DNA from 3 places in the Gordonia metallireducens genome. Region 3 is predicted to be linked to each of the others. Evidence: predicted binding sites of a transcription regulator. Region 3 holds the regulator's gene; each other region holds the start of a gene.
What was found. Region 3 encodes LexA, which represses DNA repair genes until DNA is damaged. Its sites were predicted from a motif close to CGAACANNTGTTCG; they were not measured.
Positions count from the first base shown of each region.

Region 1: the regulator LexA is predicted to act here: its motif matches at 3,317-3,330, upstream of LQD00_RS10870 (HNH endonuclease signature motif containing protein).
Region 2: the regulator LexA is predicted to act here: its motif matches at 5,134-5,147, upstream of LQD00_RS13780 (HNH endonuclease signature motif containing protein).

Region 1 covers NZ_JAJQJP010000028.1:3,472-11,259, forward strand. The annotation lists gene LQD00_RS10860 (ABC transporter permease) at 1-417, shown strand, start outside; gene LQD00_RS10865 (DUF1214 domain-containing protein) at 479-1,435, shown strand; gene LQD00_RS10870 (HNH endonuclease signature motif containing protein) at 1,695-3,287, opposite strand; gene LQD00_RS10875 (glycoside hydrolase family 43 protein) at 3,513-4,490, shown strand; gene LQD00_RS10880 (AMP-binding protein) at 4,523-6,076, opposite strand; gene LQD00_RS10885 (DUF5938 domain-containing protein) at 6,092-7,219, opposite strand; gene LQD00_RS10890 (SDR family NAD(P)-dependent oxidoreductase) at 7,264-7,788, opposite strand, start outside.
Region 2 covers NZ_JAJQJP010000034.1:50,061-57,848, forward strand. The annotation lists gene LQD00_RS13755 (serine hydrolase domain-containing protein) at 1-899, shown strand, start outside; gene LQD00_RS13760 (NADPH-dependent F420 reductase) at 909-1,667, opposite strand; gene LQD00_RS13765 (hypothetical protein) at 1,699-2,820, opposite strand; gene LQD00_RS13770 (sodium:solute symporter family protein) at 2,911-4,386, opposite strand; gene LQD00_RS22755 (hypothetical protein) at 4,383-4,514, opposite strand; tRNA gene LQD00_RS13775 (tRNA-Gly) at 4,946-5,019, opposite strand; gene LQD00_RS13780 (HNH endonuclease signature motif containing protein) at 5,176-6,675, shown strand; gene dcd (dCTP deaminase) at 6,696-7,268, shown strand; gene LQD00_RS13790 (UDP-glucose dehydrogenase family protein) at 7,412-7,788, shown strand, end outside.
Region 3 covers NZ_JAJQJP010000057.1:195,152-202,939, forward strand. The annotation lists gene hrpA (ATP-dependent RNA helicase HrpA) at 1-2,819, shown strand, start outside; gene nrdR (transcriptional regulator NrdR) at 2,793-3,281, opposite strand; gene LQD00_RS22275 (LysM peptidoglycan-binding domain-containing protein) at 3,381-3,917, opposite strand; gene lexA (transcriptional repressor LexA) at 4,158-4,865, shown strand; gene LQD00_RS22285 (putative PEP-binding protein) at 4,870-6,543, opposite strand; gene LQD00_RS22290 (DeoR/GlpR family DNA-binding transcription regulator) at 6,694-7,464, shown strand; gene pfkB (1-phosphofructokinase) at 7,461-7,788, shown strand, end outside.

The DNA.
Region 1 (7,788 bases), on a different contig from region 3:
ACCTTCGGGTTCGGCAGCATCGACACGGGACTGTGGTCGACGGAGTTCTGGGCGGTCGCCGGTTCCATCGCGCTCGGTGTCGCCGCCCTGGCCATCCCGCTGGCGGGCCTGCAGAACGCGTTCGGCGCCAAGGGTTTCACCATCGGTGCGATGGTCATGATGTTCCTCGGCAATCCGCTGGCCGGTATCGCCGGCTCGGCCGCGTGGCTGCCGTCCGGGCTGGGCACCGTCGGACAGATCCTGCCCCCGGGTGCTGCCGGAACCCTGGTCCGTTCGGCCGCCTACTTCGGCGGTGCAGGCGGTCTCACCGCGGGACTGACACTGGCCACGTGGATCGTCGTCGGTCTGGTGCTGTTCGTCACGGGTGCGCGACGTGCCGCCGTGTCGGCAGCCGAGGCCGTCGAGATCGGCAGCTAGGCTTCGAATCCATATCGGGGCGTCGAGTATCGAGCGCCCAACTGATCGAGGGAGACAGAGCATGTCGGGCCATGTCAACGTGGACAATTTCGTTCGGGCGGAGACGCACCGGATGTTTGCCGACATCCAACTGGCCGCCGGCGGGGTGGGGAAGTTCCGCCACAACCGGGAACCCGCCTCGATCGACGAGCAGACGGTGATCCGGCTCAACCGCGACACCCTCTACAGCTTCGCCGTCGTCGACCTCGCCGAACCGGCCGCCCTCACACTGCCCGACGCAGGCGAACGATATGTGTCCGCGATGGTCGTGAACGAGGACCACTACGTCGGCGGCGTTCTGCACGCCGTGGGTGAGCACACGCTGACGCAGGAACAGTACGGATCGAGGTATGTCCTCGTCGCGGTGCGGATTCTGGTCGATCCGACGAATGCTGCCGACGTCGCCGCGGTCGGTGAGTTGCAGGATCGGACGACGATCGCCTCGGCGTCGTCGGAACCGTTCGTTTCTCCCGACTACGACACCGCGAGCCTCGACGCGACCCGCAACGCGCTGTTGGAGTTGGCCAAGGGACTCGACTCGTTCGACCGAACCTTCGGCGCCCGCGATGACGTCGACCCGGTCCGACACCTGATCGGGTGCGCCGCGGGTTGGGGTGGTCTCCCTACCTCGGAGGCGACCTATGTCGGCGTCGACCCGGCCACCGGCCCAGGACATTACGAACTGGTCTTCGCCGACGTCCCGGTCGATGCCTTCTGGTCGGTGTCGGTCTACAACGCGGCCGGGTTCTTCGAGCCCAACGAGGAGAATCTGTACACGGTCAACAGCGTCACCGGCGTTCGCAACGACGATGGTTCGATCACCGTCCGGTTCATCCCGGACACCTCGGGCGACGTCCCGCCGAACGCGATCGTGACTCCGGAGGGCTGGAACTACCTCATCCGCTTCTATCGCCCCCGCCCCGAGATCCTCGACGGCACGTGGACTCCGCCGGTGTTGAAGGCGGTTGCTCAGTCCTGAGGTCGACTGCAGATTCGTATGACGTTGTGCCCGGATTCCGGGCACAACGTCATACGATCCTAAGAGTGGTTGCGCGCGTAGCCCTCTCGCCCGCTGAGGTGCAAGGAGTGATAGCGACGGGCCGTCCTCGCTACCTGAGGTGCAGGGAGTGATAGCGACGGGCCGTCCTCGCTACCTGAGGTGCAGGGAGTGATAGCGACGGGCCGTCCTCGCTCCCTGAGGTGCGAGCGCAGCGAGCCTCGAAGGGCCGGCGACGCTCCTATCCTGAGTGCCCGTACGCGTGGTCGAGAAGTGCTGAGGCGACTACGAGTTCGACGGGTGTGGCGTCACGGAGGTCGATGACTTCACGCAGGTGGAGGCGTGGGGTATCGCCGGACTCTTCTGGTCCGTGAATTTCGGTGCGCACTTGTTGGAGGTGTTCGGTGAATCGGCGGGGTATGTCGGGTCGCCGGTTGATGCGTTCGGGGTTGGGTGGTGCGCCGGGTTCGGCGTTGAGTCGCCATGCGCAGCGGCCTTCGTCGGGTCCTTCGCGCACCATGCGGGTGGTGTAGTCGCCGGGTTGGTTACTGACCATGCGGTTGTGTTTTGGGCAAGCGGGTGCGAGGTCGGTGATGTCGGTGAGTCCACCTGCTGCCCAATCGAGTTGGGCGTGATGCATCTCGACGTGTGCGGCGGCAAGGCCGCAGCCGGGGGTGGAGCAGTTCTCGCCGTCGGGTCGGGCGAAGGAGGCGAGGCGTTGTTCGCGGGTGGCGAGGCGTTTGCCGCGGCCGAAGTAGAGCGGGACGGCGGTGGCGTCTTTGAACACCGCCAACCAAGGCTGAGCATTGGCGGCCATGTTGATGAGCTCGGGGATGGGGATCAGGGTGCCGGTGGCGGTGGTGGCGAGCCCGGCTTCGCGTTGGAGGTCGGTGAGGTCGGCTTTGATGATCAGCTGGGTCGGCAACCCGCGGTGACTCTTACCCAGGAGGCCGTCGTCGAAGACGGCTTTGAGGAGTGCGTTGACGGCGTCGTGGTTGAGCTGGGCGGGGGTGCGGTCGTCGCGTTCGGCCGCAGCAGCCACCGCGTCGGGGTCGGCGTCTTCGATCGATCCGTGTGGGGAGTCGGGGTCGTCGGGGTTGTTCATGCCGGGTTTGGCCCAGACGGCGAGCAGCATCGTGACCCGGGCAAGGAGTTCGGGGGTGAGGTTGGCGGTCATTCTGGCGGTGCCGTCGACACGTTGGCGGTGAACCGACAGATTCCGTCGGCGTGTGCGGTCGGTGTCGTCGGCGAGTGTGCCGTCGGGATCGAGGTGAGCCAGCAGGCGTGCACCGAGGGCGGTGATGTCGGCGGGGGTGTGGTCGATGGCGATTTCGGCCATTTGTCGTTCGGCGGCGACTTTGATGTCGTGGTCGACGGCGTGGGGGATCTGGTCGAGGACGTCGAGAACGGCGTGCACGTGGGCGGTTCCGACGCGACCGTCGGCGAACGCCTCGGCCAGGGCCGGATGTGTGGGTTCGAGAGCTTGGCCGGTGGTGAAGTCGGGGTAGGTCGCGGTGGCCCGGGTTTGTTTGAGCCGCTTACCCGGGTAGGCCATGCGCAGTCGGAACTTCATGTAGTCGATCACGCTGCGGTAGCCGAACTTACGCGGCAGGTCGCGTTGGTCGGCTTCCACGATCTGTTGGTTGCCGGTGTAGGTGAGTCGGGCGACGGCTCGTTCGATATGAACACCGGCATCGTCGACCTCGGCATCGGACAGTCCGGTGAAACCTGCATTCTGCAGCTTGTCCACGATCGTGTCGAGTTCGTCGAGTAGTGCGGGCATCCGGGCAGGGGAGGTCTCGTCGACATCGCCGCTCGATTCGATATTGGTCATGACGGTCACCCCCCCCGGATCTCGCTGTACGAATATACGTTCGAATGTACACCCAATACTGCTGCCACGCAGAAGTTTTCGGCACCGCTGTGGAGGCCGAGGATTGTCGGTGGCGTCGTGTAATGGGCCGCTTTCGACGATGGGTGCCCGGTGGGAAAAGAGCATCGGCGTCGGTTATCGGGCATTTGCATGCGTGCAGCAGTGTCTTTCGCGGATACTGCTCCAATGTTGTTGCCCCGGCGAATCCTCGCTACCCGGACCAGGATAGGCACCCTCGCTGTCGCGGTTCTCGCGTTGTCGGCGTTACTGGTCGCGACTCCGGGTACTGCCGACGCGGCGAGCTGGCGTTACACGATGGTCGGGTTCTCCAACACCAGCGCCCGCCATATGGACGTGTACCAGTCCTCGGACGCGACCCGGTTCAAAGCCCTCCGATTCGGGGCGTATCGACCACCGTCCGGCCTGGTGCGTGATCCGAGCATCTACCGCAGCGCCGACGGCTGGTACTACGTCACCTACACCACCGGTTCGACGACGATCGGCTTTGCGCGGAGTCGCGACCGCGTCAACTGGAACTTCATGCACAACTACCCGGTGCCGCTGTGCTGCGCTTTCCTGCCCGGCACCGGCGACGGTTCGGGCTCGTCGGCCGGTTCACTGAGCTTCGGATCGGCCGGTTCCAGTGACGGGCCGTCGTTGTCGCCGTTCACCACCAAGGCCTGGGCCCCGGAATGGTTCGTCGAGGGCGGTCGGGTGCACGTGATCCTGTCGATGTCGACCGGTGGCGGGTTCGTGCCGTACCTGATGACCGCGCTCGAGCCGGGGCTCCGGCTGTGGAGTCCGCCCGTGCCGATTCTCGGTCTCCGTGCCGACCGCATCGACACCACGATCGTCAAGGTGGGCGGGACCTACCACGCCTTCACCAAGAACGAGACCAAGAAGGTCATCGAGCATGCGGTATCCGGGTCGCTGCTGGGGCCGTACCGATTCGTCCGGCCGGGGCCGTGGGGCCGCCTGGTCGAGGGCTCGGCCGTGGTGAAACTGCCGAATGGGAACTGGCGTCTCTACCTCGACGCCTACCGGGACCGGCGGTACTTCTACTCCGACAGCCGGGACGGCCTCTGGTCGTGGACGCCGTTGAAGGAGCTACCCGGACTGTCCGGGTCCGTGCGGCACTTCGGCGTTATCCGTGAGCCGGTCTAGGGCTGTCGAGCAGCTCTCGGTCCGGCCGGTGGTCAGGCGCCTTCCGACAACTGCGACTTCACCTCGGGTTTGAGCACCTTCCCGACCTTCGACCGCGGGAGATCCGGCCAGACGTGCACCACCTTGGGTGTCTTGACGCTGCCGATGCGGGCCTTGACGAAGGCGATCACTTCCTGAGGGTCGACGGCCTGCCCGGCGCGAGCTTGGACGACTGCCTCGACCCGCTCTCCCCACTTCTCGTCCGGGCGGCCGATGACCGCGCAGTCCTGGATGTCGGGGTGCGCCAGCAGCGCCTGTTCGACCTCTACCGAATACACGTTGAAGCCGCCGGTGATGATCATGTCCTTGGCGCGGTCGACGATGAACAGGAAGCCGTCGTCGTCGAGGTAGCCGATGTCGCCGGTGTGGTGCCAGCCGAACTTCGACGCCTCGGCTGTGGCCTCCGCGTTCTGGTAGTAGCCAGGCGTGACCAGCGACGACCGGATGACGATCTCGCCTCGTTCGCCGCGGGGCAGGTGGTTGCCGTTGGTGTCCATGATGGCGAGGGTGACCAGGGGTGTCGGTCGTCCCGCCGACGAGAGTCGTTCGGTCGCAACCGAACCGTCCTGGCGGAAGTGATCGGCCGGGGACATCGTGGACACCATCATCGGTGCCTCGGTCTGCCCGAAGAGTTGCGCCATCACCGGTCCGATGCGGGTCAGGGCCTCCTCCAGCCGTGCCGGTGACATCGGCGCGGCGCCGTACCAGAAACATTGCAGCGCAGAGCAGTCCGTGTGCTCGAGCGACGGGGAGGCGAGCACCATGTACAGCAGGGTGGGTGGCAGGAAGGTGTGTGTCACCCGGTGTCGCTCCAGAAGTGACAAGAAATCCTCGACATCGGGCTTTCGCATGATGACGATCTCGCCGCCCAGGCACAGGATCGGGAAACACAGGACGCCGGCCGCGTGGGTGAGGGGAGCCAACGCCAGATAGACGGGACGACCGTCGAACGGATAGCTCATCAACGTCAGCGACGTCATCGTCTCCAGGTTGACCCCGGTGAGCATCACGCCTTTCGGAGTGCCGGTGGTGCCTCCGGTGCCCGCGATCATCGCCAGGTCGTCGACCGCGGCCACCGGGACACCGCCCCCGGAAACGGGTTCGCCTGCGGTGTCGATGAATTCCGTCCACGACAACGTGTCCGACGCCGGAGCGTCGTCGTCGAAGCACACCCACGTGTGGATTCGAGGCAGCGTGTCGCGGATGGACTCCACGAGCGGCTCGAACGACTTCTGATAAAGCAGGGCCACGCAGTCGAATCTGTCGAGCAGCGTGCGGTTCTCGGCCGCCTCGTTGCGCGGGTTGATCGGACACCAGACCGCACCCGCACGGCTGATGCCGAACACCGAACCGAACGCCGTCGGATCGTTCGCGGACAGGACGGCGACCTTGTCGCCGGGGCCGACGCCGCGTCGTGCCAGGGCGGACGCGACCAGCCGCGACAGATCGACCACCTCCGCGTATGTCAACGACACCCCGTCGGTGGTGAAGCAGGGCGCCGACGGGTCGAGCGACGCGCCCTTGTCGAGGAAGTCTGCGATCTGCATGCCGACCCCGCGTGCCTACGCGTTGATGGTGGTGATCGGATCCTGCACGAAGCCGAAAGCCTTGAGTACGCCGAACAGTTCGCGGTGACCGAAGGCCTGGCATCCGGAAGCCAATCCGGTGGCCAGCGGAGCCTTCTGGATCAGCGAATACGCCGCATACGCCTGCAGGAGTCCCGTCTGCTTGTAGTTGCAGTTGCCGTAGATGACCGTGTGCGCCCGCCCGAGCGGACCGGTCGCGTGCACCGAATCCACCGACCGGTTGATGCGCGTGTACTCGCGGGGCGGCATCTCGCTCATGACCGATGCCGCGACCTCCTGCAGTGCGACCAGGCGTTCGTCGGGCGCCATGTCCTTGGTGGCTTCCAGGGCGCCCGCGACGATCTGCGGGACGCCCTCCATCAACGGCTTGTTGAAGACGCCGCCGAGTGCGCGGACATTGGCCACGCGCGGATCGCGTCTGAACCACACCGGGTGCGACGTTCCGCCCCACGGAAGGGCAAGTGCGAGTTCGTGTTGCCCCGGGATCGCGAGGGTGTAGAGGCCCGCTTCCGGATCCCATTCGACGTAGTTGTTCTGTTCGAGGTAGTACGCCTTCGCCATCGCCGCGTTGACGAGGATGGTCTGCGTCGACGCGATCGTCGGGCTTCCACCCCAGAACACCGCGATGTCGAGGGTGTCCAGACCCGGTGTCTCCAAGCAGATCTGAGCGGCAATCTCGCCGGTCGTGTACATCTGGGCCAACCCGGGACACAGAAGCAGGCCGGCCGCGGCGAAGTCCGCGCCGTACTTCTCGTCCAGACTGATGAGCCAGTCCTGCTCGCCGGTTGTGTCCAGGTAGTGGACGCCGGCGGCAAGACAAGCCTGCACGACCACATGGCCGTAGGTCGAGAACGGTCCGACGGTGTTGCAGACCACCGAGGCGCCCCGGAACAGCTCGGTGAGAGCCTCCACGGTGTGCTCCACCTCGGCGATCTCGAAATCGGCGGTCTCGATACCCGGCACGTGCGCGGCCATCGCGTCGTCGAGTTTGGTCTTGCTACGCCCGGCGGCGAGGAACGGGACGTTGTATTCGCGCAGGTACTCACAGATGAGGCGGCCGGTGTATCCGGAGGCGCCGTAGACGATGGCGGGCTTGGCGGGCATGGGCGAGACCTTTCTGGGGGAGTGGATGGTTGGCCGGAAACGGACTACATGCCCATCCCGCCGTCCACCGGGAGTCCGGCTCCGGTGATGAACTTCGCGGCGTCGGAGGCGAGGAAGACGACCGCATCGGCCATGTCGTCGACCTGTCCGAGGCGTCCGCCCGGGGTGAGTTCGACGACCCCTGCCACTGCGGCCTCGGGGGATTCGAACAGACCGAGCTCGGCGACATCGTTGGCCAACCCTGCGCCCATCGCGGTCGGGACGAGTCCCGGGTAGATGCAGTTCACGCGCACGCCGTAGCCGAGCTTGCCCGACTCCATCGCGGCGACGCGGGTGAGTCGGTCGACGGCGGACTTGGTCGCCGAATAGACCGCAATGCCCGGGAAGGCGATGGTCGCGGCGACCGATGCGACGTTGATGATGGCGCCACCCTGACCGGCCGAACCGTCGGGGCGCATCGCCCGCAGCCCGTGTTTGATCCCGAGGGTGGTGCCGAGAATGTTGACGTCGAGCATCTTCCTGATCGCGTCGGGCTCGACGTCGACGAGCAGGCTGGTGATCTCGATGCC
Region 2 (7,788 bases), on a different contig from region 3:
AGGGAACGGCCATCCCCGACGACGAGCCGCAGCACGTTCGGGTGGGCAGCGTGACCAAGACCTTCACCGCGGCAATCGTGCTGCAGTTGGTCGGCGAGGGGCGGGTCGCCCTCGACCGGTCCATCGACACCTATCTGCCGGGGCTCATCGTCGGCGACGGTGTCGACGGCCGGGAGATCTCGGTGCGCCAGATTCTGGGACATCGCAGCGGTCTTCCCGAGATCACCGGCCGCCCAGGGGAGAACGAGCACACCGCGGCGCTCGAGGGTTACACCTACACGCCGACGCAGGAGATGGAGATCGCGCTTCGCGATCCGGCGCAGTTCCCGCCGGGCGCTCGATTCCAGTACACCAACACGAACTACCTGGTCGCGGGAATGCTGATCGAGGCCGTCACCGGACGCGAATACCGTGACGAGCTCGACGACCGGATTCTCGAACCGCTGGCGCTGCGGGACACCTACATGCCGAGGACCGGCGAAACCGGGCTTCGTGCACCGTATCTCGTCGGGTACGCGGCGGACGGTGGCGAGATCATCGACGTGACAGCGATGGAACCGTCGCTGCCATGGACGTCGGGCTCGCTGGTCAGCACGGGCGCGGACTTGAATCGATTCTATGCAGCGCTGGTCGCCGGAGAGGTGCTGCCCCTGGAACAGTTACGTCAGATGCTCGACGGCGTCGACATGGGGAACGACGACGGCATGTCCTACGGTCTCGGGGTCGGGTACACCGAGTTGCCCTGCGGCGCGCGGTTCGTCGGACACACCGGCAATGTGGTCGGCTTCACCACGATCACCGGTGCGACGTCCGACGGGCGCGCCGTGACCATCTCGCACACGGGTGAGTCAGCCGAACTCGAGATCGGTCCGGCGCTCACCCGTGCATTGTGCGATTGACCTACGTGCTCAGGCTGCGCGCCACTCCGGGGTGCGTTCCGGTGAGGCTTCCTTGAGCGCCGTGAGCGTGTCGTCGACGCCGAAGTCCTTGCCGTAGACGGGCGTTCCCGGCTGCTGACGCCACGACTCGGCGAGCGGTCCGGCGTCGACCGGGTCGAAACCGAGCTCGTCGACGATGGCGAACACGATCGTCTTGCCGTCCGGATCGTCGCCCGCGATCGGCAGTGCGATCCGACCCTCGGCGCCGTCCGGGAGACCCTTCTTGAGCAGGTGCTTCCAGTAGATCCCGTTGAACACCTTGTACACGGGCACACCGAGCTGCTCGGACACCCACACGCTCTCGGGAGTGCCGTTCTCGATGGCCTCGATCTTCCCGTCGCGCTGCTGCGGGTAGTAGTTGTTGGTCTCGATGACCGGTGCGCCCGGTTTGCGGGCGTCGAGGATGCCCGGGGCCAGGTCAGGTGTGTTCTTCTGCGGAATGGACACGATGACGAGATCGGCGTCCTCGGCTGCGTCCTTCGCCCACACGGCTGTAGCACCGGTTTCCTCGGCCAGGTCCGCAAGTGTCTCGGGCGCGCGCGAATTCGACACGCGGACCTCATGTCCCAGCTCGGTGAGTCGACGAGTCAGCGTTCCGCCGATGAATCCTGCTCCGATGATCCCGATCTTCATGCTGTACCTCTTCCGACGATGTCGTTGACTCTTCGCGCAACGGTCGCCGGGGTGGGTGCATTCCCCGGGCCGGGGTTTGTGTGATCCGGGGATCAACAGGGGTGACGCAGTGTGTACGCCGAACGGGTCAGCGTCGGAGGGCGTCGACCAGCCTGCGCCACCCTGGGCGTCGGCCGAACTCTGCGAGTAGTTCTTCGGCGATGTCCGGCAGAACCAGTTCGTCGGGGATCAGCAGCACGTCGGTCGCGGTGCGTGGTGACACCTGCAGCGCGGTGCCCACTCGTTTCACTCGGTGGATCGACGTCCGGTCGATGGTCCGGTCATACGCGCCGAGACGCAGACGAATCCTGTCGGGTCCGTACTCGGCGGAGATCGTCGTTCCCGGTGCCACCGTCCGACGAAACCACCACCGACCGGCGAACGGTGTGAAGAACAGAACCGCCAGCAACACCAGCGCCGCCGCCAGAATGACCGCCACGACGTAGGCGCCGAAGTAGAGCAGGGCGACCAGCGGTACCAGCACGGCGGCGAAGGTCGCGGGGACAACAGGCCCTCTGCGTAGAGACCGTTGCAACCGGTCGGGGAGTCCGTCGTCGGCGACGCAGCTGATGTGCACGGTGCCGCCGTCGCGAACCACTGTGCGGTGCGCCGAGTATGAGATCGAGGACGGCGGCGGGGCGGTCGTGCGACGTCGGCCGAGGAGCGGCGGCCGTGGATCGAATCGGGCGAGCAGATGGTCGCGGACCTCGAGCGGCACCAGTTCGTTCGGGATGATCAACGTGGTGCCCATCCCTGCGATAGTCGTTGTCGCGGTACGTGTTCGGTGCTTGACCCACCGGACGCCCGATGCCGGCAGGGTCGACCGCGCGCCGACCCATCCGAACGAGATCTCGTGCGGTCCGAACTCGGCGGACACCTGTGTCCCCTCGGGGATCTTGAGTGCCCATTCGCGAGGTCCCGTCTGGTAGAGCAGCACCCAGGTGAGCACCGCCAGCATGACGAGGCCACCGACCACTCCGAGTAGCACGTAGGCGAGGACGACGGTAGCCGGCTCGTCGATCTCGCCGACGACCAGCGAGACTCCCGGAACGATGCACAGCGCCGGGATCAGCACGACCCACACGAGCCGTTGGTTCAGGTAATGCGTGCGGCCGATCCGGTCGGTCATCGCGCGGTCGGCGACGGCTTCCGTCCGGATCGTCGAACCGTCCCGGGAGAAGCTGCCGTATGAGGATGTTCCGCTCGGCATCTCACGATTGTGGACGGCGGGGTGAGCACATGACACAGCCGGGCTGCCGTGTCGCATTCTCTGCGAGACGACAGCCCGGCCGCGGGTCGATCACACCGTCGGAACGGCGACCGGTTGTTCCACCTCATCGGACTCATCGGACTGCGGCGTCGTCGACTCCGCCCGTCGGCCGTCCCACCACGATCCGACGATCATCGCGATGATCGCGCACACCACCGTGGGAACGATGCCGTGGAGCTCGATGACGCCCTGCTTGCGCAGGACCTCGAACACGATCAGCACGATGACGCCGACAACCATCGACGCCACGGCGCCGGTCTTCGACGCCCCCGGCCAGAGCAGGCCGATGAACAGCGGGACGAACAGTCCGGCGGCGAGCAGCGAAACGGCGTAGGACGCAAATGTGAGGATCAGCGGTAGCGGACTGAACGACATGTAGGTGGCCGTCGCCACCGCGAGTGCGCCGATCACGCCGGTCGAGATCCGGGCGAGCTTCAGTGCTTTCGCGTCGTCGTCGATCTTCCGCAGGGTGCACAGGATGTCGCGTCCGAAGTACACGCCCATCACGTGGAGCAGCGAGTCGGTCGTCGACATCACCGCGGAGATCAGACCGGTGAGCGCCAGTGCGGCAATCAGTGTGCCGCCGTGCGTCAGCAGGAATGACGGCAGTGCCGAGTCGCCGGTCATGGTCGGGTCGATGATGGCGATACCGATGCCGATGACCAGGATGGGCGCGTTCACCAGCCAGAAGGAGATGGCCGAACCCCAGCCGAGCACGAGTCGAGTGGTTCGGACGTCCGGGCAGGACAGGATGCGCTGCAGGTAATTCGGCATGCAGGCGACTCCGAGTCCCCACGAGAGGCCCCAGCCGAAGGCGAGCATCGCGCTCGGCACCGGGCCGCCGAGGAACTGCGACAGGCCGGGCCCGTCGCTCCAGCTCAGTCCGTCGCTGCCGACCTTGGTGATGACCAGGACGAGGGCGAGCAGGACTGCCGCCACGAGCACCACCAGCTGGAAGGCGTCGGTACGGGCGACGGCCTGCATACCGCCGGTGAGGGTGTAGAGCACGAAGATGGTGCCGACCACCAGGATCACGGCCCAGACCTTGAAACCGATCGTCGTGGAGAGCAGGATGCCGACCGCGAAGAGCTGGGCGATCAGGTACACGAAATAGGCGATGACGATGGTGCCGGCCGAGGTGACGCGAACCGTCTTGTCCCCGTACCGCTTTCCCAGCAACTCGGGAACACTCTCCGACGTGCGACCGGCCCGGTGGACCCGACTGGACAGGAGCACGAGGAACAACAATCCGCAGCCGAGGCCGACGAACGTGTACGGGACCAACGCGAGTCCCATGCCATTCGCCGAGCCGACCAGACCGATCACGGTCAGGGCGGAGACGTAAGTGGCGGTGAAAGTCATCGTGCCCAGGACCGGACCCATGTTCCGGCCGGCGACGCTGTAGTCCGACGACGTGCTGATCTTCTTGTTGCTACGTATTCCGACGACGAGGATCAGGACGAAGTAGACCGCGATCAGAATGGTGAAGACTGTCTGCAAACTCACTGGTCGGCGCCTTTCGACTTGACCCGGTCACGCCAGTTGAGGATGAGCGCTGCCGCCAGGGGCGCACCGCCGCCGAGCACCATGACGGCGATCGAGGCGGCAACGGCAGGAACGGACACTGAATCCATCCGGTGGCCTTCTTCCTAGATATTGAGATGATTGTGTACACCGAGGGCTGGTTGTACGACGGTCTCCTGCGCTCGACGTTGAGCGGGGTGAACGCTAAGTCCCTGATGGAGAACCTGATTACGAGTTCGTGAGGGTATCTTCGTCATGTAACGGCCGTGTGACACGCAACACTCTCACGTCGAACACGCTAGCCGGTTGTATACATCTCCGCAACGGGTAGAGATCGATTCGCAGGGTTGTCCAGGGCCTACCAGGGGGAATCGTCGCCGGCGGACCGGCTTTGGCCCGCAGGATCTGCCGAGCCGGACGGGGAAGTGTCGAGTCTGCATGCAGGATGACGTCGGACACCGAAGGGGACCTGAAATGTCATGCGCGCCAGATTGGTTGCTCGCGATATGCGCGGCGCCGTCCGAAGGCGCACCGGTACGTGTGGAGCCGATGACGGGAATCGAACCCGCGTATTCAGCTTGGGAAGCTGATGTTCTGCCATTGAACTACATCGGCGTGCGAGCGCTGGGCTCGCGACCGAAAGCCTAGCAAACCGGGGTCGGGTCTTCGCGAGCGGCGCGAAAATTCTTCGCAGAACGGGTTGCGCACCTGCGGGGACGCACGTAGACTCGAACATAGTTTCGAGTTAGCCATGATGACGGGGGTTTGATCATGGCTTTCGGCGAGCCATCTGCACCACAACCACTTCTTCTCGACCAGTACGAGCGTCTGCACGCGCTGCTGGACGAGATCAGCGAGACGGCGTCCACCGCCTGTTCCGATACTGACCTGCTCAAGGTCGCGATCGAGCATGAGCGCGCCGAGCGTCGCATGCTGTCACTCTTCGCTGACCACATGGTCGCCATCGACGAGCGCTCCGCTTACCGCAAGGCGGGCTGTCAGACGGTCACCAACTTCGTCACAAGCGTGCTCAACCGCAGGGGCGAGGCCAACCGACTCCTCAACCGTGTGTGGGCGATCGGCAGGTTCCCCGACATGCAAGGTGAAGTTCTTGAGCCGAGGTTTCCGGAAACCGCGAAAGGCGTTGCCGACGGCGGTATCTCGGGCAGAAATGTCGATGTCATCGTCGAGGTGATGCGTAAGATCCCGGCCGGCGTCGACACTGCAGACCGCGAAGCCGCGGAGGCGACGCTCGCCCATTACGCCCGCGAGTACGACCCGGCCTCGCTCCGCGAACTCGGCGCACGCATCCTCGCCCACCTCGACCCGGACGGCACTCTCACCGACGACCGAGACCGTGCACGCATGAGGGGCATGCGGCTCGGGCCGCAGGACGCACAATTGATGTCCAAACTGACGGCGACGCTCGACCCCAAGACGCGGGCCATGCTCGACGTCGTGCTGGCGGTGTGGGCAGCGCCCGGCATGAACAACCCCGACGATCCGTCGTCACCCATCGGAGATCCGGCAGAGGCCGACCCCAAAGCCCTCGCGGCGGCGGCCGAGCGTGACGACCGCTCGACCGAGAAACGCAACCACGACGCGTTCAGCGCACTGCTGCGCTGCGTCCTCGACGGCGGCGCCCTCGGCGGTTCTCACCACGGACTGCCACCGCACGTCATCGTCACTATCACCGAGTCGGCGCTCCGAGAGCGTGCCGGAGCTCCCGCGCGCACCGCAACAGGCGCACTGCTCCCGATCAAAGACGCCGTCGAGCTCGCCGCCGAGGCGCAGCAGCACCTGGAGGTCTTTCGAGACCACACCGCCGAGGTCCTCTACCTCGGGCGCTCGAAGCGTCTGGCATCCCGACCGCAGCGGATCGCCGCAGTGGGCCGCGACGGCGGCTGCACGTGCCCACGCTGCACCCGTTCGTCCTTCGACTGCGAACTCCACCACGTCATCGAGTGGGCCGCCGAGAACGGCCCCACCGACATCGACAACCTGACCACCACATGCGGCGCGCACAACCGGGCGGTCGGCACACGCGAGGACCAGTGGGCGACCACGATCGTCGCGGACGGGGTCGACGCAGGTCGCGTCATCTGGCATCCACCGCGATCACACCCGGATCAGACGCCACGGGTGAACCGCGCCCACCGCACCGACGAGGTACTCAGCCGGATGCGGGCCGACGCTCACCGGCGCCGGTTCGGCACGCGGGTCGAGGCAGACAAGGCGGGGCCGACGGATACCGCCGCAGATCCACCCTGACCATTCGATAACCTCGACACGTGCTGCTTTCCGACCGCGACATCCGCTCCGAGATCGCTGACGGGCGCCTCGCCATCGATCCATTCGACCCTGCGCTCGTCCAGCCCTCCAGCGTCGACGTCCGGCTCGACAGTCTGTTCCGCGTGTTCAACAACACCCGGTACACCCACATCGACCCGGCCCAACGCCAAGACGAACTCACCACCCTCGTCGAACCGACAGCGGGTGAGCCGTTCGTGTTGCACCCGGGTGAGTTCGTGCTGGGTTCCACCCTCGAGGTGTGCACCCTGCCCCACGACCTCGCCGGACGCCTCGAAGGGAAGTCGTCACTCGGTCGCCTCGGCCTCCTGACCCACTCGACCGCCGGCTTCATCGACCCCGGCTTCTCCGGCCACATCACCCTGGAACTCTCCAACGTGGCCAACCTCCCGATCACGCTGTGGCCAGGCATGAAGATCGGGCAGCTCTGCCTCATCCGCCTCAGCAGCCCGGCCGAGCACCCCTACGGCAGCGAAAAGGTCGGGTCGAAATACCAGGGACAACGCGGCCCCACCCCGTCCAAGGCATACCTGAACTTCATCAAGAACGACTGACTGCGCGACAGGTTCCGATACGGCTCGTCGCAGGTTCCTCGCCTACTCAACCGGCGGCGGTCGACTGACGTTCACCCACCCGATCACCACCCGCCACGCCATGGTTGGTTGGCGGCAGGCCCACCTGGGTAATCGTTGCAACCATGAAGCTCACGGTGATCGGTTGCGGCTATCTCGGCGCGACGCACGCGGCCTGCATGGCCGAACTCGGACACGACGTCGTCGGAATCGACATCGACCCACAGAAGGTCGAACGCCTGCAGGCCGGTGACGTCCCGTTCTTCGAACCCGGGCTCGCCGACATCCTCCGCCGCAACCTCGACGCCGGCCGGTTGCGCTTCACCACCGACCACTCGGTAGCCGCCGACCACGCCTCGGTCCACTTCATCGGCGTCGGCACCCCGCAGGAGGTACGCGGTCATCGCGCCGACCTGTCACACGTCCACGCGGCAGTCGATTCACTTGTTCCCACGCTCCGGGGAAGACACGTTCTGATCGGCAAGTCCACCGTCCCCGTCGG
Region 3 (7,788 bases):
ACACCGGCACGGCCCGCATCAGCCGGTACTCGACCCGCACCAAGGTCAACCGGCTTCCCATCGAACCCGTTTCGCAGGCCAGCGCCCGCCAGCGCGCCGGCCGATGCGGTCGCGTCGCCCCCGGCGTGTGTATTCGGCTCTACAGCGAGAACGACTTCGACGCCCGGCCCGCGTTCACCGATCCGGAGATCCTGCGCACCAACCTCGCCGCCGTCATCCTCCAGATGACCTCGCTGAAACTCGGTGAGATCGCGGACTTCCCGTTCGTGCAGCCGCCTGACGACCGCGCCATCCGCGACGGCATGGGCGTGCTGGCCGAGCTCGGTGCGATCACGGTGAGCCGTGAGGGCGGTCCGCCGCGCCTCACCCCCGTCGGCCGCTCGATGTCCCGTATCCCCGTCGATCCGCGGATCGCCCGGATGCTCATCGCCGGCCGCGAACTCGGCTGTCTCGACCACCTGTTGGTCATCGCCTCCGCGATGTCGCTGCCCGATCCCCGCGAACGTCCGGCCGAGCATCGCGAGGCCGCCGACGCCTCCCACCGTCGCTTCGTCGTGCCGCAGTCGGACTTCCTGGCCTACGTCGAGCTGTGGCGCTACCTCGAGGAGCAGCGGAAGGAGTTGTCCAGCAGCAAGTTCCGGCGGATGTGCGAACGGGAGTTCCTGCACTTCCTGCGCATCCGGGAATGGCGCGACCTGCATCGCCAGCTCACCGAGATCGTCAAGGACCTCGACTGGCCGGTGAGTCCGGCCGGTTCCGACCTCCCCGAGGTCGACGCCGACGCGGTCCACCGCGCCATCCTCTCGGGTCTGCTGTCCAACATCGCCGCGCGCAACACCGAGGGCCGCGAGTTCACCGGGGCCCGCAACACGACCCTGATGATCTTCCCGGCGTCCCCGCTCGCCAAGAAGCCGCCGTCGTTCATCATGGCCGCCGAGGTCCTCGAAACCTCTCGCCTGTTCGCGCACACGGTCGCCGGCATCGATCCGTTGTGGGCGGAGAAGCTGGCCGGCGATCTGGTCAAACGCACGTACAGCGAGCCGCACTGGTCGTCGAAGCGCGGTGCCGCGATGGCCTACGAACGGGTCACGCTGTACGGCGTCACACTCGTCGCGCAACGTCGCGTCGACTACGGCCCCATCGACCCGGTCGTCTCCCGCGAACTGTTCATCCGCCATGCCCTCGTCGAGGGCGACTGGCGTACCCAGCACCCGTTCTTCGAACGCAACCGCGCCCTGCTCGAAGCGGCCTCCGACGTCGAGAACCGCATGCGCACGCGCGGGTTGGTGATCACCGAGGATCAGCTCTTCGAGTTCTACGACAAGCGCGTCGGCCCCGAGGTCACCTCCGCACGGCACTTCGACACGTGGTGGAAGAAGGCCCGACGTTCTGACGCGGCTCTGCTCGATCTGAAGCCCGAGGACGTCGCGGCGAGCACCGAGGCCGCGCCCACCGACTACCCGGGTGCCTGGCAACAGGGCGACACACGATTCGAACTCCGCTACCGGTTCGAACCCGGCGCACCCGATGACGGTGTCACCGTGATCATCCCGCGCGCTCTGCTCCCCCATGTGCGCTCGGCGGGTTTCGACTGGTCGGTGCCCGGCATGCGGACGGAACTGGCCACCGCACTGGTGAAGTCGCTGCCCAAGCAGCTGCGCAAGTCGATGTCCCCGGCACAGCGTTTCGCCGAGCTGGCCCTGGCGCGCCTCACACCCCGGAGCGAACCGCTCACGGTCGGGCTCGCACGCGAGCTCACCACGATCACGCAGATGACGGTCACCGCAGCCGATTTCGACGTCGACCGGGTTCCGGCCCACCTCAGGATGCACTTCGCGGTGGTCGACGACGCCGGAAAGATCACCGCGCGTGCCGATTCCATCGCCGAACTCCAGCGTGCGGGCACCCCCGCCGCGACGAAGACGGTGAAGCGCACCCTGTACCGCACCTGGACCGACGAGGGCATCGGCACGCTCGCCGCCCAGCGGACCGTCGACATCGCCGGACAGCGCCTCACCCGCTACCCGACAATCGACGCGATCACCGACGATGCCGGGCGAACCCGCGGGGTGGTCGTGATCGACGCAGCCTCGGAGCAGACCCGTGATCGGTTGGCGGAGAGAGGGATCGTCGCACTGCTCGACCTCGCGATCCCGCCGCTGCACCGACGGGTCGCCGGTTCACTCGGGGCGGCGGGCCGACTCGCGTTGAGTCAGAGTCCCTACCCGGATCTCGATGCGCTGCTGGCCGACTGCACACGCCGCGCCATCCGCGATGTCGTCGCGGGCCTCGACGCCGGCACGCTGTCCGCGGTGCGCTCACCCGAGGCGTTCCGCGCGCTCACGGAGAAACTGCGGCCGCGGATCTCCGAATCGGCGCCGGAGTATTTCTCTCTCGCTGTCGAATCCCTCGGGTGGGTGGCGCCGGTACGCGCCGCGATCGACCGTCATGCCGGTTCACTCGCAGCCGACGACGTCGCCGAACAGCTCGACAATCTCGTCTTCGACGGCTTCATCGCCGCCACCGCGCGACGACATCTGGAGAACGTGCCGCGCTATCTCGCGGCGGCCGAAGCCCGGTTGACGGCACTGCCGGCCTCCGCGGCCCGGGACCAGGCCGGAGTGGCCGTCGTCGACCGGGTGACCGAGCGGTGGGCCCAGCGACTGACGCAGGTGCCCGAGCACCGGAAGGCGGTCGTCAACGACGAGGCGCAGTGGCTCGTCGAGGAGCTGCGGGTGGGATTGTTCGCCGAGCGACTCGGTACCGCGTACCCGGTGTCGGAGAAGCGGGTCCTACGAACTCTTGACCGACTCGGCTGAGGCCTTTCCGGAATCGGACGACGCCGAACGCAGGTCGTCGATCTCGCGCTGGAAGTCCTCGACGGAGTCGAACGAGCGATACACCGACGCGAAGCGCAGGTAGGCAACCTCGTCGAGGTCGCGCAGCGGCTTGAGAATCGCGAGTCCGACCTCGTTGCTGGGGATCTCGGCCGATCCGCTGGCACGTACCGTGTCCTCGACCTGCTGGGCGAGCTGTGCCAGCGCGTCCTCGGCGACGTGGCGTCCCTGGCATGCGCGCCGGACGCCCCGCATCACCTTCTCGCGACTGAACGGTTCGGTGACCCCGTTGCGTTTGACCACCGCGAGCACTGCGCTCTCCACGGTCGAGAAGCGTCGCCCACACTCCACGCAGGAGCGGCGACGCCGGATGGCCTGCCCCTCATCAGCGACACGCGAGTCGATGACCTTGGTGTCGTCGTTCTTGCAGAAGGGGCAGCGCATCGTATCCTCACGCAGGTCACGGGACACTCTGATGCAGCCGGGCCGCATGCCAGGCCGGTAGTCGGCCGGTCCCTGTGACATCGAGGATACCGCCCGCGCTCAGTGATACCGGGGGGCGAGGAGGGGCTGGCCGACGCGAAGGCCGCTGGACGGGAGGTCGTTCAGCTGGATGATCTCGTCGACGACCGCCTCGCGGGGCATCTCCGGGGCGACGCGTGATGCGATGGTGCTCAGCGAGTCGCCCGAGCGCACGTGGACGACCTCGGTGCCGACCGAGGAAGGCGTGACCGTTGCGGCGTAGTTCTGCCCGACGACCGCGATGACCCACACCGCCAGGGCGAGTCCGACGCCGGCCAGGATTGCCGTCGCCGTGCGCCGGCGCCGGCGGATGACCGCCGAGGGGGCGGGCTGCGCGGGATGCTGGGCCGGGACGACGGGTCCACGACCGCGCAGGCCGACCGGCGAGGCGCACTGGGTGGAGGCGACCCGACGGACCCGAACCACCGACTCGGGCACCGGGCGGCCGTCGGCGGGACGGCGGCCGTCGCCGCGGCGCATCGGGCGCGGACGTTCCAGGATGTCACCGCGGACCGGATCGGTGGAGCGGACGGGGTCGATGAGAGTGGCGGTGCGCATGGTGCCCTCCGTGTTTCCGGTCGAACTCTGTCCGTGCGTCCGACTGCGTCGTCGGCGTTCGAACTGTTCGAGTGTCGATCACCTGTTCGATGAACTGATGTTCGAATTTGTAGCACGGCACTCCGACAATTGTCTCGCGACACGTCGAACAAATGTTTGATGCGGTCGGCATTCTGGGCTAGGGTCGTCGGCAGACAAGCGATCTACCAGCACGTTCGGAAATCGAGAGGAAGCCCGATCATGAGCGATGACGGCGGTAAGCGCACCGGAGCGCGGGGCGCCGACGAGCCCGTCACCCCGGCAGACATAGCGGCGGCCGAGGCCTCGCTGACGCCGCGGCAGCGCGGAGTACTCGAGGTGATCCGCAAATCCGTGCGCGAACGCGGTTACCCGCCGAGCATCCGTGAGATCGGTGACGAGGTGGGTCTCACCTCGACCTCCTCCGTCGCCCATCAGCTGCGGACACTCGAACGCAAGGGCCTGCTCAAACGCGACGCCAATCGTCCGCGGGCGGTCAACATCGCGCCGAGCGAGCCGCCGACGCCCACGTCACCGACCGGTGGCGCGCTGCCCGAGCCCACCTTCGTGCCGGTGCTCGGCCGGATCGCCGCAGGTGGTCCGATACTCGCAGAAGAAGCCGTCGAGGACGTGTTCCCGCTCCCCCGCGAGCTCGTCGGCGAGGGTTCGCTGTTCCTGCTGAAGGTCGTCGGCGAGTCGATGATCGACGCTGCGATCTGCGACGGCGACTGGGTGGTCGTCCGCCAGCAGAACGTGGCCGACAACGGTGACATCGTCGCCGCGATGATCGACGGCGAGGCCACGGTCAAGACCTTCAAACGCCAGAAGGGTCACGTCTGGCTGATGCCGCACAACGAGCTGTTCGACCCGATCCCGGGCGACGAGGCCGTCATCCTCGGCAAGGTCGTCACCGTGATGCGGCGAATCTGACCCCTCAGCTCTCGAGGACCGCGGCGGCAGCCGCGCGAGCCGCAGCCGGATCGGTGGTGGCGAGCGCGGCTGCCGCTGCGTTTTCGCAGGTTGCTCGCGTGACGCCGGCGAGCCGGGCACCGACCGCAGCGGCCGCCACCGGAGCACTCGACAACGAGGTCACCCCGAGTCCGACGAGCACACAGGCGAGGATCGGGTCCGCCGCCGCCTCGCCGCACACGCCCACCGGTTTCCCCTGATCCCGTCCGGCCCGCGCGACCGTCGCGATGAGGTGCAGGACGGCCGGCTGCCACGGATCGGTCAGGGATGCGAGGTCGGCCGACATCCGGTCGGCGGCCATCGTGTACTGCGTGAGGTCATTGGTGCCGATCGAGACGAAATCGACCTCGGACAGGATCGCCGGCGCGAGGATCGCGGCGGCGGGGACCTCGATCATGACCCCGGCGGTCAGTCCCCGTTCGCGCACCTGCGCGGCGAAGGCCGCCGCCTCGGCCGGTGAGGCGATCATCGGCGCCATGACCCAGGGGCTCGTCTCGGAGCCCTCGGCGGCGCGCGCGATGGCGTCGAGTTGGTGGGCGCGGATCTCGGGGTGCGCCAGGGCGATCCGGTCGCCGCGAACACCGAGAGCCGGATTGGCCTCCTCGGGCTGGTTCACGAAGCGCAGCGGCTTGTCCGAGCCGGCGTCGAGGGTGCGGATGACGACCTTGCGGCCGCCGAATGCGTCGAGGACCTCGCGGTAGATGTCCGCCTGCTCCTCCACCGTCGGTTCGTCGGCGCGTTCGAGGAAGGCCAGTTCGGTGCGGAACAGTCCGACACCCTCCACCGCATGGTCGGTGGCCGCGCGGGCCGACGACCCGTCGGCGACGTTGGCCAGGATCGCCACCTCGACACCGTCGGCGGTGCGTCCCGGACCCGACCAGCCCGCGACCAGAGCCGCCTGACGGGTGTGCTCGTCGACGCGGGCGCGCGCTGCGGCGTCATCGGGTTCCACGACGACCTCACCGGTTGTCCCGTCCACGAGTATCACCGTGCCCGAATCGATCTCGTCCAGGCCGGGGACCGCGACGATGCACGGGATGCCGAGCTGCCGGGCGATGATCGCGGTGTGGCTGGTGGGCCCGCCGAGGCGGGTGACGAGCGCGATGGTGGTGGCGGGATCGAGCCCCGCGGTGTCGGCGGGCGCCAGGTCGTCGGCGAGCAGGACCGACGGCACATCCGGCGTGGGCACTCCGGGCTCGGGCAGGCCCAACAGCTCGGCGAGGATGCGGTCGCGGACGTCGTTGAGATCGGTGACGCGCTCGGCCATGAGTCCACCGAGCTTGGTGAACACGGCGGCGAACTGTTCGGTGGCGGCGACCGCTGCCGACGGGGCCGAGGCCCCCTTGGCGATGAGTCCCGAGGCGGCACCGATCCACCCGCGATCCTCCGCGAGTCCGGCGGTGGCGGTGAGGACCTCGGCGGCGACACCGGTGTTCTGGGATGCACGCTCACGCAGACGCGCGGCGACCGCAGCCGCGGCGGCGGTGAACCGTTCGGCCTCCGCGGCGCGCTGGTCCTCGGCGATCTCGACGCCCGCGCTCAGCGCCTCCGCGGAGTGGTCGGGTCGGCGTCCCGGCCAGAGCGCGGGCCCGAGAGCCACACCACCGACGACCGGCGTCCCCGTCAGATTCTGCGTCATGTGACCACGGTTACAAATTCTTCTTGACTTGTCAACACAAACAGGCGTAAACACAGTTACTACAACACGCAAAGCAACATGTTCCCACATTGACGAAGTCAATCAGGGCCTTCGGACACGAGCCACGGGAACGATCAGAACGGAGCCGGTGTGTACGCCGAGGAGAGACAGCAGGCCATCGCCGAGGAAGTGCGCGTCGCAGGACGCGCCTCGGTCGCCGAGCTCGCCGCGAAGTTCGACGTGACGAGTGAGACGGTCCGCCGCGACCTCGCGGTCCTCGAACGCGCCGGGCACCTGCAGCGCGTCCATGGCGGCGCCGTCCGCCCCGAGGTCCTGCGAGTGATCGGTGAACTCGGCATCGACGAGCGTGAGACGGAGCAGACCGAGGAGAAGGCCGCGATCGGCCGTGCCGCTCTCCGCTTCCTCCCGCCCGACGGCGGGTCGGTCCTCTTCGACGCCGGTACCACCACCTTCCGGGCCGCCGAGGCCATGCCGCGCGACCGCGACCTCACGGTGGTCACCAACAGCCTCCCGATCGCCGGGCTGCTCGCGGGCCACCACGCCGACGGTCTCCACGCCCTCGGCGGTCGCGTCCGCGGGCTCACCCAGGCGACGGTCGGCGCCGAGACGGTCGCCGCCCTGGGACGCCTCCGCGTGACGACCGCGTTCATCGGCACCAACGGGCTGAGCGAGGCGCACGGACTGTCCACCCCCGACCCCGACGAGGCGGCCGTGAAGTCGGCGATGGTCGCCGCGGCCCGACGCGTCGTCGTCCTCGCCGACAGTTCGAAGATGGAGCGCGAGGAGCTGTCCGGTTTCGCCGGCATCGACGACATCGATGTCCTCATCACCGATTCCGGCATCGATCCGGAGTTCTCCGCCGCATTGTCGGCCCGCGGCGTCGAGGTCGTGATCGCGTGATCCTCACCGTCACCGCCAATCCGAGCGTCGACCGGACCCTCGAACTCGCCACCCCGCTGCGACGCGGCGAGGTCCAGCGGGCCGGCATCGTCCGCGCCGAACCGGGCGGCAAGGGCGTCAACGTCGCCCGCACCGTCGCCGCCGCCGGACTCCTGACCCGGGCCCTGCTGCCCGCTCGCGCCGGCGACCCCCTGCTCGCCGCGCTCGACGACCTCGGGCTCCCCTACGACGCCGTCCCCGTCGACGGCGAGGTCCGTTCCAACGTCACCATCGCCGAATCCGACGGCACCACCACCAAGATCAACGCGCCGGGCGTGACCCTGA